4 regions of the Cytobacillus oceanisediminis genome follow, and region 2 is predicted to be linked to each of the others. Evidence: predicted binding sites of a transcription regulator. Region 2 holds the regulator's gene; each other region holds the start of a gene.

Region 1 (4,220 bases), 2.2 Mb from region 2:
CTGCACCCATTGCAAGCATTACGCCTGTAACCCCGCCTATGACGAAGCATGGGACGAATGCGAGTGCCCAAAGCATGGCGGAAGTAATTTTTATGCGGCCTTTACGCATCGTAAACAGCCAGTTGAACATCTTAACTCCTGTCGGTATGGCTATCGCCATCGTCGTGATGGAGAAGAAAGAGTTAACTGCAGGGCCTGATCCCATTGTATAGAAATGGTGAACCCATACAACCATACTTAAAAGCGCAATTCCAAGGATGGAAAATACCATTGATTTATATCCAAACAAAGATTTTCTTGAGAATGTTGCAATAACTTCTGAGAAAATCCCGAAAGCAGGAAGGGCAACAATGTAAACCTCAGGATGTCCCCATAGCCAGAATAGGTTAGCCCAAAGCATATCCATTCCGCCGCCTGATACTGTAAAGAAGTGTGTTCCATACAGACGGTCGAATGTCATCAATGCCAATGCAACTGTGAAAATTGGGAAAGCAGCCACAATCAGAATGGATGTTACAAAGGTAGTCCAAGTGAACATCGGCATTTTCATCAATGTCATGCCTTTTGTTTTCATTTTCAAAATCGTGACAATAAAGTTTATACCTGTCATTAGAGTACCGATACCAGCAATTTGCAGTGCGACTGCGTAAAAGTTATTGCCGATTCCCGGGCTGAATTCCTTGCCTGCAAGAGGGAAGTAAGATGTCCAGCCTGCATCAGGCGATCCTCCGATGACGAAGGAAATATTAAATAGCATAGCTCCGCTGAAGAACAGCCAGAAGCTTAGAGCATTCAGCTGTGGAAAGGCAACGTCACGCGCACCGATCTGCAGCGGAATGACTACGTTCATTAATCCAATCAAAAACGGCATAGCCATGAAAAGAATCATAATAACGCCGTGTGTTGTAAAGATTTCATTATAGTGCTGGGAATTCAGAAATTCCATTTCAGGGCGTGCTGTCTGAGCTTTCATCAGCAAGCCGTCCATCCCGCCGCGGAAGAACATCAATACTGCGGAGATGATATACATGATACCGATTTTTTTATGATCAACTGTAGTCAGCCATTCTGTCCAAAGGTATTTCCACTTTTTTAAATAAGTGATGCCAGCGACTGCACCAATCATTGTTAATAAAATAGCAATCTGTGAACCTAGTATAAGGGGGTCCCCAGTAATAAAAAACTCATCCCATTTAATGCCCATGATGGTCACCTCCATGGTTTTCTTGACTATCATGGCTTTCTTCTTCGCCATGACCTTCAATTACGTTTGGATTCTCATTTTTATAATTGTCATCTTCTTCGAAAGTTTTACCTTGATATCCATGGCCTCTGTAGAGCTCAGGATTTGTATAAGCCTTCGAATTTGGATCAGCATGATTGACCCATTCTAAATGAGTATTGGAATATGTCAGTCTTCCTAAATGAGTAGGCTTCAGCAGCCCTTCATACTCATCTTCCGTTAGCTTGGGAGCTGTATCCTTAACGTCGTCAACCCATTGGTCAAAATCTTCCTGGGTTTGTGCAAGCACTTCAAATTTCATATCCGCATATCCTCGGCCGTTAAAGTTCGTGTTCTGGCCTTCATAAGATCCAGGGTTGTCTGCAACAAGATACAATTCTGTTTCCATTTTTGGCATGGTATACTTTTGTCCGCCAAGAGCTGGCACCCAGAAAGATTGCATGGTGCTTGCAGATGTCATCTTAAAGAGAACTGGCGTATCTTCCGGTATATTTACATAGTTCACTGTCTCAATGCCTTCTTCAGGATAGCTGAAGATCCATTTCCAGTCAGCAGATGTTACATGTATTGTAATAGGTTCTTTTTCTTCATAGCCCTTTGGTGTTTCTTCCAGAGCATAAAGAGTTTTTACTGTCGGGATTGTCAGGGCAATGACAATTAATATCGGAATCCCGGTCCAGATAATTTCAAGGAGTGTACTGCCATGCTCCTCCGGGGGTTCATAATCTTTATTTTCAGGTCGTTCCCTGTATTTCCAGACAATGTAGCCGAATAATCCAAATACAACTGCAACGACAAGAAGCATCCAGATCAGGGACCAGTTAATTAATTCGGTTATGCTTCTTGCAACGGGGCCCTGAGGTTCAAATACAACCATATTACAGCCGCTGAGAACCATTAAGGGCAATAGAGCTGTTAAAGAGAGCAGCATTTTCTTCATCTGATGTTTCATCTCCTTTTTGACAAAAACTATTGTTAAATAATTCACAAATAATGTGCGGGTTTTCACAAAGATGCCAAAAAAATATATAGCTGGTAAACATAAACATCCTTTAAACCTTTATTTAACTTAGTTATCACTGTGTAAATGATATTAACATAAGCAAATGTGAAAAGTTGTGACAAAAGTGGGAAGGAAATAAATGTAAGTGATTTGGACAACTGATAATTTTTCACAAATAGCATTATTGCAAGGTTTTGATCATCAAAAACAACTTTTGAACAAATTTTGAACTTTAATGCGCCACCCTAAATTTCTGATTTTACTTTTATCCTCTAGTAAAAAATCTCCAATAAAAACTTCAATGCAATAATTAATGAATGAATAATGTTCATTCTCCCTTTGTTGAAAAATACTGAATAGTACAGTAACATGGACTAAAAATAGATAAGGACAGGGTGAGGGTATGATTGATTTAAGAAGTGATACAGTTACAAAGCCAACTGAAGAAATGAGGAAAGCTGCTTATGAAGCAGAAGTTGGGGATGACGTATATGGAGAGGATCCATCAATCAATAAATTGGAAGAGACCGCTGCTGAGGTGCTTGGTAAGGAGGCAGCTCTGTTTGTAACGAGCGGCACTCAGGGAAACCAGATTGCCATCTTAACACACTGCCGACCGGGCAATGAAATTATTCTCGAAGCAGAAAGCCATATTTTTTATTATGAAAGCGGTGCTTCATCCGCATTTGCCGGAGTCCAGACAAGGACGCTAAATGGGTCACGAGGTGCAATGAATCCCTCAGAAGTGGAGTATGCCATTAGGGGAGAAGATCAGCATTATCCGGAAACAGGATTGATTTGTCTGGAAAATACTCATAACAGAGCTGGCGGAGCCGTAATACCTATTAATAATATGAAAGAAATTTACAGCATTGCAAAAACGAATAATATTCCCGTACATATTGATGGTGCCAGACTGTTTAATGCTGCTGCAGCATTAAACCTGCCGGCTTCAGAATTGGCTAAACAATGCGATACTGTGCAAGTATGTCTCTCAAAGGGACTCGGTGCTCCAGTGGGTTCCATTCTTGCAGGCAGCAGGGAATTTATTGCTGCAGCAAGAAAATGGCGCAAAAGATTGGGCGGAGGACTCCGCCAGGCTGGGATCATAGCTGCTCCCGGACTGGTTGCATTAACGAATATGAGAGAGCGTTTAGCCGAGGATCACGAAAATGCTCAATATCTTGAACAGAGACTTGGACAAATCAAAGGCATTGAAATCGTCAATCAAGTGGATACGAATATCATTGTCGCTGATGTAAAAAATCTTAAAATGAATTCATCTGAATTTGTTGATAGGTTAAAAGCTGAAGGCGTACTTTCAGGAACTTTTGGACCCTCTTATGTGCGTTTTGTCACTCACTATGACGTGACTAAGCTCCAACTTGATCATGCAATAAAAGCCATTCAAAAAACAGCTGATCAAACTTTATAATCAGATTTAAAACGCATGTTCTCCGTTAAACATGCGTTTTTCTGTTTCAAATTATTCTTTGCATCGGAACAGCAGTGTAATGCTGGGAATGATAATGACTTTGATGCCAAATGCTGTGATAGGGATAGCCTTGATGAATAGGCTGCCACCAGGGCCCATACTGCATCTGAGGATATCCATAATAATGTGCACCATTTATGCCTGTAATTATATATTGCCTCAAAGAAATCCCTCCTTGTTATCTTTATCAATAAGATATGCCAAACAATGTTTACGTTCTCTCTCGATGACTTCTCAATTTTTCCACCTATACTTTATGACTGACTCCATATGATAAGAAAGTTAAAATAACACTTTCTAAAGGAGAATTGAAAAATGAACTTAAAGAAAAATTTTCTGCTTGGCCTCTTCCTGATTCTCATGCTCGCGGCATGTAATAATAACGCAGAGCAAGGAATGGATTCCGGGGCCTTGACAGGGGAAGATCTCCAGGAAATAAGCAATACAAATAATGTGAATGTGGATAGAGAAAGACGGGG
Region 2 (4,220 bases):
TATCTTTTAATAATCTTCGTCTGATCGGCAATTAGCCAATTACAGCAAGAATGTCATTTTCGCGTAAAATTAAATATTCTTTGCCTTCGTACTTCACTTCAGTACCAGCATATTTTGAGAAGATGATACGGTCGCCGTCAGCAACTTCAAGGTCAACACGCTCGCCATTTTCAAGAACGCGGCCAGTTCCCACAGCTACAACTTTACCTTCTTGAGGCTTCTCTTTAGCAGTGTCCGGCAGTACGATGCCGCTTGCAGTTTTTTCTTCAGTTTCAACAAGCTCGATAATGATTCGATCACCTAGTGGCTTTAACAAGTGAAACAACCTCCTCAAATAATATGTAAATATTTTTATTTATTAGCACTCTCTCTGTATGAGTGCTAACACAATTATTATATTAATGAATCTCATTTCTATTTGCAAGGGTGAAGCTTAAATTTTTTAGAAAAAATTTCATCCGCCCATACACGCTATTTTTCGACACAGACAACCTCTTAAGTATGCTTCGGAACTCTACACTTTAACCATGGTATTTTCCTGCTTTGATGCTGATATTTGAAACCCGCTCCTTATTAAGAGTACAATGGCTTTAGGACTTGTTTTCCAACACTCAGATTAAGGAGTATAACATTTTGAAGAAGGAATATTGGATTATATTAATAGCTTATATTGCCATGCAGCTGTCCAGTTTGTTTGGCGTTCCGCTTGTGTTATTTATTGCAGATGCCCTTGGACAGAATCCCGAAAACATGCAAATCCTGGCTGTAGCCTACTGGCTTGTCATCAGTTTTACGGTTACACTGATCATTACGCTTCTATTATTAAGAAAAGAGATGAAAAGAGGCCTGGATAGGGATGCTTCTTCCGCAGCAAGCTCAGTGGGCTGGGCAATAGGGGGCATATTTTTGGCCTTGATCGCTCAAGCTACTGCTGCAAGCATTGAAAATATGATTGGCATTGAAATGGGGTCTGAAAATACGCAGCAGATTATCCGGATTATTGAAGCATCGCCAATCGTTATTTTAATCAGTTCAGTCATTGGGCCAATCCTTGAGGAAATCGTCTTTAGAAAAATTATTTTCGGTTCTCTTCATAAGCGCTTCAACTTCTTCCTATCGGCCCTGATCAGCTCAGTCATTTTTGCACTTGCCCATTTTGAGCCTGAACATGTACTGCTGTACTCGGCAATGGGGTTCACCTTTGCCTTCTTATATGTCAAAACGAAGCGGATTATTGTGCCGATTTTCGCCCATGTGGCGATGAACACCTTTGTTGCGGTTGTCCAGCTGAATCAGGAGAATATGCAAAAATGGTTAGAAGAAATGGAAAAAATGCAGAGCTTTATCAGCTTTTTCTAGCATAGCTGTGGAGTTTTAAACTTACTGGGGGATTTTGATGAGAAGCACACCTTTGTTTTCAGGCTTTATTTACATCCTTCTCGGATGCCTTTTCACTTTTATAGCGATACAGAATATCCAGCGTGAAGAAACCTGGGGATTCTTTACTTATTTTCTGATCATAATTGCCACATTCGATTTTGGCACCGGTCTGCGGATGGTTGGCCTGCATTTTAAAATGAAAAATAAAATGAAAAAATGAGCCCGCAAAAGGCTCATTTTTTTTACACTTCTTCAGGATAATTTTTCAGAAAATAAACAAGTGACTGCAATTCCACTGCCAGATCGATATGGTGAATCCGAATCGAGGCTGGCACAGTGAGCCTCGCAGGTGTAAAATTAAGGATTCCTTTTATTTTCGCATTCACCATCCGATCGGTAATAGCCTGGGCAGGCGGTGCCGGCACCGTTAAAATCGCCACCTGAATATTATTTTTTACAATAACTTCTTCAAGGTCATCCATATGATGGACCGGCACATCTCCGATTTTCGTACCAACCTTACTCTCATCAACATCAAAAGCCACTTCTATTTTGGTATTATTATTTTTAAGGAAATTATAGTTAAGAAAAGCTGTTCCTAAATTACCTACCCCGACCAAAGCTACTTTAGTCAGCTCATCCTGGTCAAGAGTCTTTCGAAAGAAGCTCAGCAGGTAATTCACATTATATCCATATCCTTTTTTCCCTAACGCACCAAAGTACGAAAAGTCGCGGCGGATTGTTGCAGAATCCACTTTTACCGCCTCACTCAATTCTGCTGAAGAGACTCTTTGTTTGCCTGATGAGTGAAGGTTTTTTAGAAAGCGGTAATATAAAGGCAGCCGTTTAGCTGTTGCTTGCGGTATCTTAATTGGTTCATTGGCCATTCGTCCATCCCCATTTCTTATGATGAATTAATTTCTTTTAAAATCTCCGTTTTTCCCGCCTGTTTTCTCTATTAAAAAGGTTGGCCCAATCACCATTCCTTTATCTACAGCCTTGCACATGTCATATACGGTCAGCGCACAGACAGAAGCGGCTGTTAACGCTTCCATTTCCACACCCGTATTTCCCTTCGTTTTTACAGAAGCAGTAATGATCAGGACAAACTCTTCCTCTTCCGCCTTCCATGAAAATGAAATGTCCACGCCCTTAAGCGGCAGCGGATGGCACATCGGAATAATGTCCCATGTTTTCTTGCTCGCCATAATGCCTGCAGTTTGTGCAACAGCGAGTACATCCCCTTTTTTCATAGTGTTGGATGTTATCTTCTCGTATATCTCCTGATTAACAGCAATACTTGATTGAGCGATGGCCGTCCGTGCCGTCTCAGGTTTATCACTGACATCCACCATTTTTGCCCTGCCCTCTTGATTAAAATGAGTAAAATCCGCCATTCAAAACACCTCTCTTCAAAATCATACACTATTTTTCTGTTACTTTGTATGTGCTTTGTATTGTTCTTCACATATTTATTTGCCTTTTGTCTCGATTTAATGCCCTGCAGAAGGGCTTATAGTCCTGTCTCCTTTATTGCCGAACATATATGAATGAGTTACACTTACTCTATACCCGAGGTGAAAGAACATGATACTATTACAAGTCAATCAGCTGGCAAAAAATTTTGGCGCTGATCCCATTTTAACCAATATAAAGCTTGAAGTACAAACCAGGGACAGGATTGCGCTAGTAGGACGCAATGGTGCAGGAAAATCCACCCTTTTAAAAATTATTGCCAGACAAATGACATATGACTCCGGTGAGATTATAAAGCCAAAGGAAGTAACAATTGGCTATCTTGCACAAAATACCGGCCTGGAATCAGAGTTATCCATTTGGGATGAAATGCTGACTGTTTTTAGTCATCTGCAGAAGCAGGAAAAACAGCTTCGCAGCCTTGAAGGACAAATGGCGGACCCTGATGTCCTAAATAATTCTGATGCCTATGAACGCATCTTAAAAGAATACGACAAGCTTCAGGTTGATTTCAAAGAAAATGGCGGCTATCAATATGAGGCAGATATCCGTTCCATTCTCCATGGACTCAACTTCAGCTCATTGGGATATGACACTAAAATTTCATCATTGAGCGGCGGACAGCGTACTAGAATGGCCCTTGGTAAACTTTTGCTGACAAAGCCTGATATCTTAATACTGGACGAGCCTACCAACCACCTGGATATTGAAACATTATCATGGCTCGAACAATACCTGCAGGGATACAATGGCGCCATTCTAATCGTATCCCATGACCGATATTTCCTTGATAAGGTCGTTTCCCAGGTTTACGAGATTTCCCGCAACCAAATAAGAAAGTACCCAGGAAACTACAGTTCATATCTGGATCAAAAAGATGCTAACTTTGAAAGAGAAATGAAGCAGTTCGAGAAACAGCAGGAAGAGATCGCTAAGCTGCAGGATTTTATCCAGAGAAACCTTGCCCGTGCTTCCACAACCAAAAGGGCACAAAGCCGCAGAAAGCAGCTGGCCAGAATGGACGTGATGGACAGGCCGCTGGGAGACGAGAAATCAGCTTCTTTTGGCTTTGACATTGACCGGCAATCGGGCAATGAGGTTTTAAATATTCATTCTCTTGCTATAGGCTATGAAGAGATAGTAAGCGAGAATATTTCACTGCGACTGGCAAGAGGCGACAGCATAGCACTTGTAGGGCCAAATGGAATTGGCAAATCCACTTTGCTCAAAACCATCATCAAAAAAATCTCTTCTTTTTCTGGGGAGATTCAGTATGGTTCCAATGTGACAATTGGCTACTATGACCAGGAACAGGCGGAACTCACCAGCAATAAAAGAGTCCTGAACGAATTATGGGATGAATA
Region 3 (4,220 bases), 2.2 Mb from region 2:
GGAAAATCTCCTTCTGTCATAAAATCAATCACTAGCCCGTTCTCATCACGGATTGCCTTAACAGTTGCATATTTTATCGCACTCAGTGAGTCGGCCGCTACACTCAGACCCGCAATGCCAGTGGCCATTGTTCTGAGAATTTCGGAGTCATGCAGAGCCATTTCGATCCGTTCGTAGCTATATTTATCATGCATGTAATGAATGATATTCAGAGTATTAATATAGAGATCTGCCAGCCATTCCATCATTAAATCAAACTTCTCCATCACTTCTTCATATTGAAGGATGTCTGAGGTAATTGGGGCATAGGAAGGGCCGACCTGACGCTTAAGTTTTTCATCCTTTCCGCCATTAATGCTATATAACAGGGCCTTTGCAAGGTTTGCTCTTGCACCGAAAAATTGCATTTGTTTTCCGATCGCCATTGCAGAAACACAGCAGGCAATTCCATAATCATCCCCATATTCAGGAAGCATGATATCATCGTTTTCATATTGAATTGAACTTGTTTCTATTGACATCCTTGCACAATATTTTTTGAAGTTCTCCGGAAGCTTGCTGGACCATAATACTGTTAAATTCGGTTCAGGTGCTGGACCCAGGTTATTCAAAGTATGAAGGAACCGGTAAGAATTCTTCGTAACAAGCGGACGGCCATCAAGAGCCATCCCGCCAATGGACTCTGTAACCCATGTAGGATCGCCGCTGAATAATTCATTATAGTCAGGCGTTCTCGCAAATTTAACAAGGCGCAGCTTCATGACAAAGTGATCGACCAGTTCCTGGGCTTCCTTCTCGGTAAGCATGCTGTTCTGGATATCTCTTTCTATGAAAATATCAAGGAAAGTCGAGACACGGCCAAGGCTCATAGCTGCTCCATTTTGTTCTTTGATGGCAGCAAGATAGGCGAAATACAGCCATTGGAAAGCCTCGAGAGCATTTCCTGCAGGCTTTGAAATATTAAAACCATAGCTGTTTGCCAGCTCCTTCAGTTCATCCAGAGCCCTGATCTGTTCTGAAATCTCTTCTCTAAGGCGAATATTGTCTTCCGTCATCACACTTGCAGTTGATTTCAAATCCGCTTTTTTGGCTTCAATCAAGCGGTCAACTCCATAAAGAGCAACCCTGCGGTAATCACCGATAATCCTCCCTCGGCCATATGCATCTGGCAGGCCAGTAATAATGCCGGCTTTGCGGGCAAGTTTCATTTCATCGGTATAGGCATCAAACACGCCTTGGTTATGTGTTTTGCGATAGTCTGTAAATATCTTTTCCATATCTTTGCTGGCTTCATAGCCGTATGCTTCACAAGCTGCCACAGCCATTCTGACTCCGCCAAATGGCTGAAGAGAGCGCTTAAACGGACGGTCAGTCTGAACACCCACAATTTTTTCTTTATATTGGTCCAGGTAACCAGGCCCATGTGAAGTAATTGTTGAGACGATTTCTGTGTCCATATCGAGCACGCCGCCAATATCACGTTCCTTTTTTGTGAGATCCATTACTTGTTCCCATAATGAAGAAGTAGCTTCTGTTGGACCCTCCAAAAATGATTCATCCCCGAAAAAAGGTGAGTAATTCTTCAAAATAAAGTCTCTAACATCAATTTCATGTGTCCAAATGCCCTTTTTAAAGCCATTCCAACTTTCCATATTCGTTCACCTCATATAATCAATGTGTATAACAGTTATTACAACTTAACTATACATTCAATATAACAGATATAATGTGAAATAAATCACAATCTTTTTGAACGTATTGTGAAATATAGTAAAACTGTATTTAATAACGCTTATGTGTACTATAAAACCACTCGTATTTATGAACTGTTATATAGAGATTGAAAATCCAACTTGAAGAAAAGTGACGAGGAGATCATGAAATTCTTACAATCAGCGCCAACAATTACCTGTTTAATAGAATAAGAGATTTTGATTAAATATAAATATGAAAACACTATCAAAACTTTCATTCATTCTAATGTTGTCTGTCGCACTTGTCTTTGGATTCAATTTCGATGCAAAAGCATCAACAGTACATACTGTTCAGCCAGGGGATACAATGTGGAAGATCGCCCTGAAGTATCAGGTGGGAGTTCCTGAAATCATTAATGCCAACGGGCAGATTTCAAATCCGAACTTCATTTATCCTGGACAAAAGGTGAATATTCCTGCTTTATCAAAAGCTACCACAAGTGTGGAAGAGCAGGTAGTTCAGCTCGTAAACCAGGAAAGGGCAAAATATGGGTTAAAGCCTCTAAAATCAAATTGGGAGCTTGCGAGAGTGGCAAGATACAAATCTCAGGATATGATCAATAAGAAGTATTTCGATCACAACTCTCCTACATACGGAAGCCCGTTTGATATGATGAAGAGCTTTGGAATAACTTACAGAACCGCTGGAGAAAACATTGCTGCAGGTCAAAAAACACCTCAGGAAGTTGTAACAGCATGGATGAACAGCGAAGGTCACCGCAAGAACATCCTATCAGCCAATTTCACAGAAATCGGAGTGGGATATGCACAGGGCGGTTATTATGGACATTACTGGACACAGATGTTTATTGGGAGGTAAGAAGAAAAGCACCGGATAATCCGGTGCTTTTGCTTTTCCCATTAGTCTACTACAATATAAGCAATCATCGGTCCGCTATTATCCTTATCCGGATGAGTAAGACACACCAGACGGTAAACGCCTTCTTTATCAAATTGAAGAGGGACCACCGTTTCTTCTGCTTTCTTTACCACACCTTTAATATCAGTTCCTTCTATGATGTATGGATGTTCCATTCCATTGACTCCCCAAATCTTCAGATTTACCTTTTCACCTTTTTCCAGAAAAATAGTTCCCGGATCCCAGCGATAAGCTTCGATTTCTTTGCCATCAGGCAGCTTGGCTTTAAATTCTCCTGTAACCATGTGAATTTCCCGGACTTTTTCTCCCTCCGTCTGGTTGAATACCGTCATACTATCAGACTTTGAAAAAAACCATACTGATGCAGAAACGATGACTGAAAATATGATGACAAATGCAATGATGCTGCGTTTCTTTAATACAACAAAAGGCATGCTCATACTCCTTCCTAATTGGTTGTCCATATATAGATATGCAGGAAGGGCATCATAACTTGTCTAATATTTCTGAGATTATTACGATAATTTCTTTACATTTGCCAAAATATTATTTCATAATAGAATTAAAAAAGGATGTGGCAGCATGTACAAAGTACTTGTGGCCAATCGGGATGAGTACGATACAAAAGGCATAGAGTGGCTTCTTAAATCTTCTATGAACGCATGGCAAGTAGAGTCCGCCCAAAATGAATCAGGGCTTATTAAGAAGCTTGAAACTTTTCAGCCAGACCTATTGATTTTTGAACTTGATCTAATAAATGAAGAAAATTATGGTTCATTTTTAAAAACCACTCAGATCATAGGGCCGGATTTGATTGCCTTAACAATGGAAGCGACCTTTTCACAAGCAAAAAGAGCCATCGACATGGGTGTATCCGATTTAATACTTAAGCCGATTTCAGCAGATATTTTATTAAAATCAGCGAGAAAGATTCATAGGCGTAATCAGATGACTATTCGGGCTGCTGAACAAAATCCCAGTCAGAAAGCTGAAAAAGACTTCAATTACCAGGATTTATTTATAGAAAGATCTGATTCGGCTAAACCACTTGTATCTATCGGAATTAAGACTGAAAATACGCTGGAGCTTCCAAAGCTATATAAATTTCTTGAAAGCTATACTTTCCAAAAAACAGTTCACTATTTTATTTTGAGTGATATGATTTTGATTATTGCTGAAAAATCTGATGTGGCCTGGAAAGAGGAGAGCCTCAGATTTATGAGAGATTGGCAGGAAACATCAGCAGAACAAATTGCCATCAGCATTTATACTGGTCAGGAGGACGGCGGAACCGTCAGAAGCCACTATCTTGCGAACAGGAAACTGATGGAGTTAACTTTTTACAGGGGATTTAATCAGGTAATTGAGGAGAACTCATTGCCTAAGTGGCTTTCGATTGATCCATTCTTAACTCCCGAGGAACAAAGCAGATGGATTGATTTCCTGAATCAGTCTGATTTAGAAGCGCTAAAGTCATGGTTTTACGAGGAGTTTCTCATTTTGGCAGACCCTTATCCGGAACCAGGACTCATCAGAATTCGGCTGACCAGTATTCTTGCGCAAATTCGCAGGCATATGAAGACGTT
Region 4 (4,220 bases), 330 kb from region 2:
TCCGGCAGACGGACGCACTGCACAGGCTTGCTGATGTGCTGAAGAATGAGTAAGAATAAGGCTAGCTGTGCACCTATAAAAAATGCCACATGGAAAAAGCCATGTGGCATTTACGCAAGCTCTCAAGAACGCGAGTGAACCTTTTCCCCTTGCACCCAGACTACCCGAATATGCTCCGGACGGACAAGATACATGATTTTCTGGAAAATATCATGTAACGCTTCATTTTCAGCAAAGATAGGAAGGCTTGCTCCCGGTACTTTCGTATCGACGATTTGAACGTCCCATGCATAGTTCTCCTGAATTCGCCCAATAGGCAGACTCAAGCTTTCTCCTCCGCCGGCAGTAGCCAGGTAAAAGGCTTCATGGATGGAAATCCGGGAATCCGGTACACCACGTTCCTCGGCAGGAAGAGCCGGATTTACTCCGTCTTCCAGCATTCTGGAGGAGACAACAGCCTGCTTGGCATTATCATAAAGACTTGGAGTCGCGCCAGCTGAAATATCCGTCCCTAATCCAATATCGATTCCCTTAGCCATAAAACGCTTGATTGGAATCACGCTATTGGCGAAGTAGGCATTGGACAGCGGACAGTGGCTGATTGCAGTGCCTGTACTTGCAAACAGCTCTGCATCATGGTCATCAAGGAAATTGCAATGAGCCATCACCGATTTTTCGCCTAATAATCCGAAATCATGCAGGGCAGCTGCATCATGCTTGCTGAAGCGGTCTTGTACATAACTGTGGGCCCAGTCACTTTCACTGCAGTGGGATTGAATATGTGTATCATACTTGGCAGCCAGTTCGCCCAGGCCCTTCAGTGCTTCATCTGAACAGCTTGGTATGAAGCGCGGTGTAACAACAGGATACACGCCTTGTTTAACCGTTTTGGCCAGCTCCTTCACGGCTAAAATGAACTCCTCCGTATCGGCTAATGCTGTTTTCGCATCTGCATCACGATAATAGTCTGGATTTTGTTCAGGATCATCCATGACGACTTTACCCACTAAGCCCCTCTGCCCTTTTTCAGCACATATTTCCGCTAATAATAAACTGGCCTCTTTATGGACGGTTGCAAAGTAGAGGACCGTCGTGGTTCCATTTGCGAGCAGTGTATTCACGAGATCTTCATAAACCTTCTTGGCAAAAGCCAAATCTGCATATTTGGCCTCTAATGGAAATGTGTATGTGTGGAGCCAGTCATAGAGGGGAATATCCAAAGCTGTCCCTGATTGAGCCCATTGCGGCGCATGGACATGCAAGTCCACAAAACCAGGCAGGAAATATTGCCCGTCTGCTAAGCGGTGAAAGTTCTCCTGTCCCTCATAGGCAGCCAGCAGGGATTGGTAGTCCTCATGCTCAGGACCCGCCATTTTTTCAATCATTCCATTTGAATTTACGAAAAATAAGTAATCTTTAAAAATATTTATTTTCTTAGGAGAATGACTGGAAAAAGCGGTTCCACGAAAAATATACGTATATTTACTCATAAACACCTTCCTAATGTTCGTGTTTTGTGCTACTATAGTCATTGTAAATTTTTACGTTTGGGGAGAGCATATACTTTGGGCTTTTTTCTATTGGTCTGTTTAATAGAAACAGAGATTATATGGATATCATAACACCAACAGGGGGTTCTTATGATGGATTACTAGTAAAATTCCGGTCTATCAGCCGAACCCTGACGGACGCTCCAAAGGCGGATATGCTAACTATGTGTATGAAATCCTCAATCCGACTACCGCCCGTTTTACAAAAACAACGGAAGGATCGGATGATGAACTGACGATTCTGCTTGCTGTCAATCAAGAGGATCAAGAGCAGGCCAAGGCATTTATGCTGTTGACCAGAAACTATGATCTGGACATGCCGGATGAGCCTTTTATTAAATTCCAGGATACGATTTTTTATCAGGACTTAGATATCGTCCAAAGCCAAAAGCCGGAGCTTCTTCCACTGGACTTACAGGCAGAGCTGCATCTGAAGTCAGACGCCCTTACCATCGCCTATCGTAAATGGTTGAATGAGCTGGGTGTGGAGAATGGCACAAATCCTATTCAGGATGAAGTCCGTAAAAAAGTATTAGTGAAATAATGATCAGTGCCAGCTCCCCGCTATACGGCAGCTTACCAGGGGCTGGCGCTTCTCTATTTTATAAAAAGCTTAAGAAAAAACTTGCGTGAAATCAAAAATATTGATATATTTTTATTGTGAAACACTTCACAAGTGATTATATTGATATTTTTTTAAAGTTATATGTGAATTATTTCACATAATTTACAATCACCTAAATTAAATTGAATGCAATGAATTTTTTTAACAACAATATGTGAAGAGTTTCACAAATAGATATTGGGGGAAATCAAAATGAATGTAACATTAGGAAACAAAATAGTACTAGTAGGAAATGGAGCCGTTGGATCAAGTTATGCGTATGCGTTATTAAATCAGGGCTTATGTGATGAGCTTGTCATTGTCGATTTAAATGAAGAGAAAGCAAAAGGAGATGTCATGGATCTAAACCACGGCATTGTTTATGCCCCAACGGCTATGACGATTAGATATGGTTTTTATGAAGACTGTAAGGATGCCGCTCTTGTGGTGATCTGTGCAGGTGCAGCACAAAAACCGGGAGAAACCCGGCTGGATCTCGTGAATAAAAACGTGAAAATTTTCAAATCTATTGTAGAGAGTATTATGGACTCTGGATTTAATGGCATTTTCTTAGTTGCAACCAATCCAGTCGATATATTGTCTTATGCAACCTTGAAATTCTCCGGCCTGCCTAAAGAAAGAGTCATTGGTTCTGGAACCATTCTGGATTCTGCCAGATTCCGTTATTTATTGGGGAAAGAATTTGATACAGCAGCCGTAAGTGTCCATGGATATATTATCGGTGAACATGGCGACTCTCAATTCCCGGTATGGAGCTTCGCCAATATTGCCGGAACCCCCGTAGCAGAGAGGTTAACAGAGGAAAGAAAAGAAGAAATAGCTGTTCAAGTGCGGGACGCTGCATATGAAATTATTAACGCAAAAGGTGCAACCTATTATGGGATTGCGATGGGGCTGGTCCGAATAACAAAAGCCATTTTACGAAATGAAAATGTGGTATTGCCGGTTGGCGCACTGTTAGAAGGAGAATATGGCCATCGTGATGTCTTTGTCGGGATTCCATCTGTGATTACCAGAAACGGTGTGAAGAATATTGTGGAGCTGTCACTGACCGAGGATGAAAAAAGGAAGCTTGCCAAATCAATTCAAACCTTAAAAGACATTCAAAATTCAGCATTATAACGAGTTGACATCTTAGAACCAAAGGGGCAGATCATATGTTAGTGGAAACGTTCAATCCTTTTCATAACCTTGCTGTTTCATCCCTAGTGGCCGCCATCCCGATCCTTTTATTTCTGCTTTGCCTGACGGTATTAAAAATGAAGGGCATTCATGCAGCCCTATTAAATTTAGCTGTTACTTTTTTTATCGCACTTATTATTTTTAAGTTGCCCTTCGGAGAAGCGGCGGGAAGTATTATTCAAGGTGCTGCGGCAGGGATTTGGCCGATTGGGTGGATTATTGTCATGGCTGTGTGGCTATATAAAATTTCGGTGGCATCCGGCAAGTTCGATATTTTGCGAGGAAGCATAGCCGGGATTTCCCAAGACCAGCGCATTCAATTTCTGCTGATTGGATTTTGCTTTAATGCCTTTCTCGAAGGGGCTGCCGGTTTCGGCGTACCGATTGCCATTTGTGCCGTGCTGTTAGTGTCACTGGGCTTCAAGCCTTTACAGGCAGCGATGCTCTGTCTCATTGCAAACGGTGCTTCGGGTGCTTTTGGAGCGATCGGAATACCGGTCGGCATTGTCGATACGTTCGGTATTCAAGGCGTCACTTCCATGGATGTGTCAATAATGACAGCACTGACACTGCCGATTATTAACTTTACCATTCCTTTTTTATTAATATGGCTCATTGATGGGTTTAAAGGAATTAAGGAAATATTACCGGCAATCCTGATCACAGCTGGTGTGTACACTGTCACTCAAGCACTCATTACCGTATTTGTAGGACCGGAGCTTGCTGATATTATTCCTTCCTTATTAGCGATGGGTGCATTAGCTTTATTCCTGAAAAAATGGAAGCCAAAGAACATCTTTTTGCTCAATGGGAAAGAGTGTCAATTTGAACAGCATGCATTAGGTGAAATAGTTAAAGCATGG

Evidence for each region. The regulator Rex, encoded in region 2, represses fermentation and respiration genes when NADH is low (regulators of the CRP and FNR family bind a similar motif). The targets are predictions, from matches to a motif close to TTGTGAAATATTTCACAA.
Region 1: the regulator Rex is predicted to act here: its motif matches at 2,216-2,233, upstream of qoxA (cytochrome aa3 quinol oxidase subunit II).
Region 3: the regulator Rex is predicted to act here: its motif matches at 1,727-1,744, upstream of pflB (formate C-acetyltransferase).
Region 4: the regulator Rex is predicted to act here: its motif matches at 2,209-2,226, upstream of IRB79_RS00965 (L-lactate dehydrogenase).

What each region holds. Positions count from the first base shown of each region.
Region 1 is NZ_CP065511.1:2,741,456-2,745,675, reverse strand. Features, by position in the region: gene qoxB (cytochrome aa3 quinol oxidase subunit I) at 1-1,204, opposite strand, end outside; gene qoxA (cytochrome aa3 quinol oxidase subunit II) at 1,194-2,183, opposite strand; gene ltaE (low-specificity L-threonine aldolase) at 2,650-3,681, shown strand; gene IRB79_RS13885 (hypothetical protein) at 3,728-3,904, opposite strand; gene IRB79_RS13880 (CAP domain-containing protein) at 4,057-4,220, shown strand, end outside.
Region 2 is NZ_CP065511.1:525,500-529,719, reverse strand. Features, by position in the region: gene groES (co-chaperone GroES) at 32-316, opposite strand; gene IRB79_RS02805 (CPBP family intramembrane glutamic endopeptidase) at 634-1,359, shown strand; gene IRB79_RS02800 (YdiK family protein) at 1,397-1,600, shown strand; gene IRB79_RS02795 (redox-sensing transcriptional repressor Rex) at 1,623-2,267, opposite strand; gene moaC (cyclic pyranopterin monophosphate synthase MoaC) at 2,295-2,777, opposite strand; gene abc-f (ribosomal protection-like ABC-F family protein) at 2,968-4,220, shown strand, end outside.
Region 3 is NZ_CP065511.1:2,697,654-2,701,873, reverse strand. Features, by position in the region: gene pflB (formate C-acetyltransferase) at 1-1,652, opposite strand, end outside; gene IRB79_RS13680 (CAP domain-containing protein) at 2,062-2,574, shown strand; gene IRB79_RS13675 (cupredoxin domain-containing protein) at 2,616-3,068, opposite strand; gene IRB79_RS13670 (response regulator transcription factor) at 3,217-4,220, shown strand, end outside.
Region 4 is NZ_CP065511.1:193,919-198,138, reverse strand. Features, by position in the region: gene yeiL (transcriptional regulator YeiL) at 1-53, shown strand, start outside; gene guaD (guanine deaminase) at 123-1,490, opposite strand; gene IRB79_RS00970 (hypothetical protein) at 1,717-2,094, shown strand; gene IRB79_RS00965 (L-lactate dehydrogenase) at 2,368-3,297, shown strand; gene IRB79_RS00960 (L-lactate permease) at 3,333-4,220, shown strand, end outside.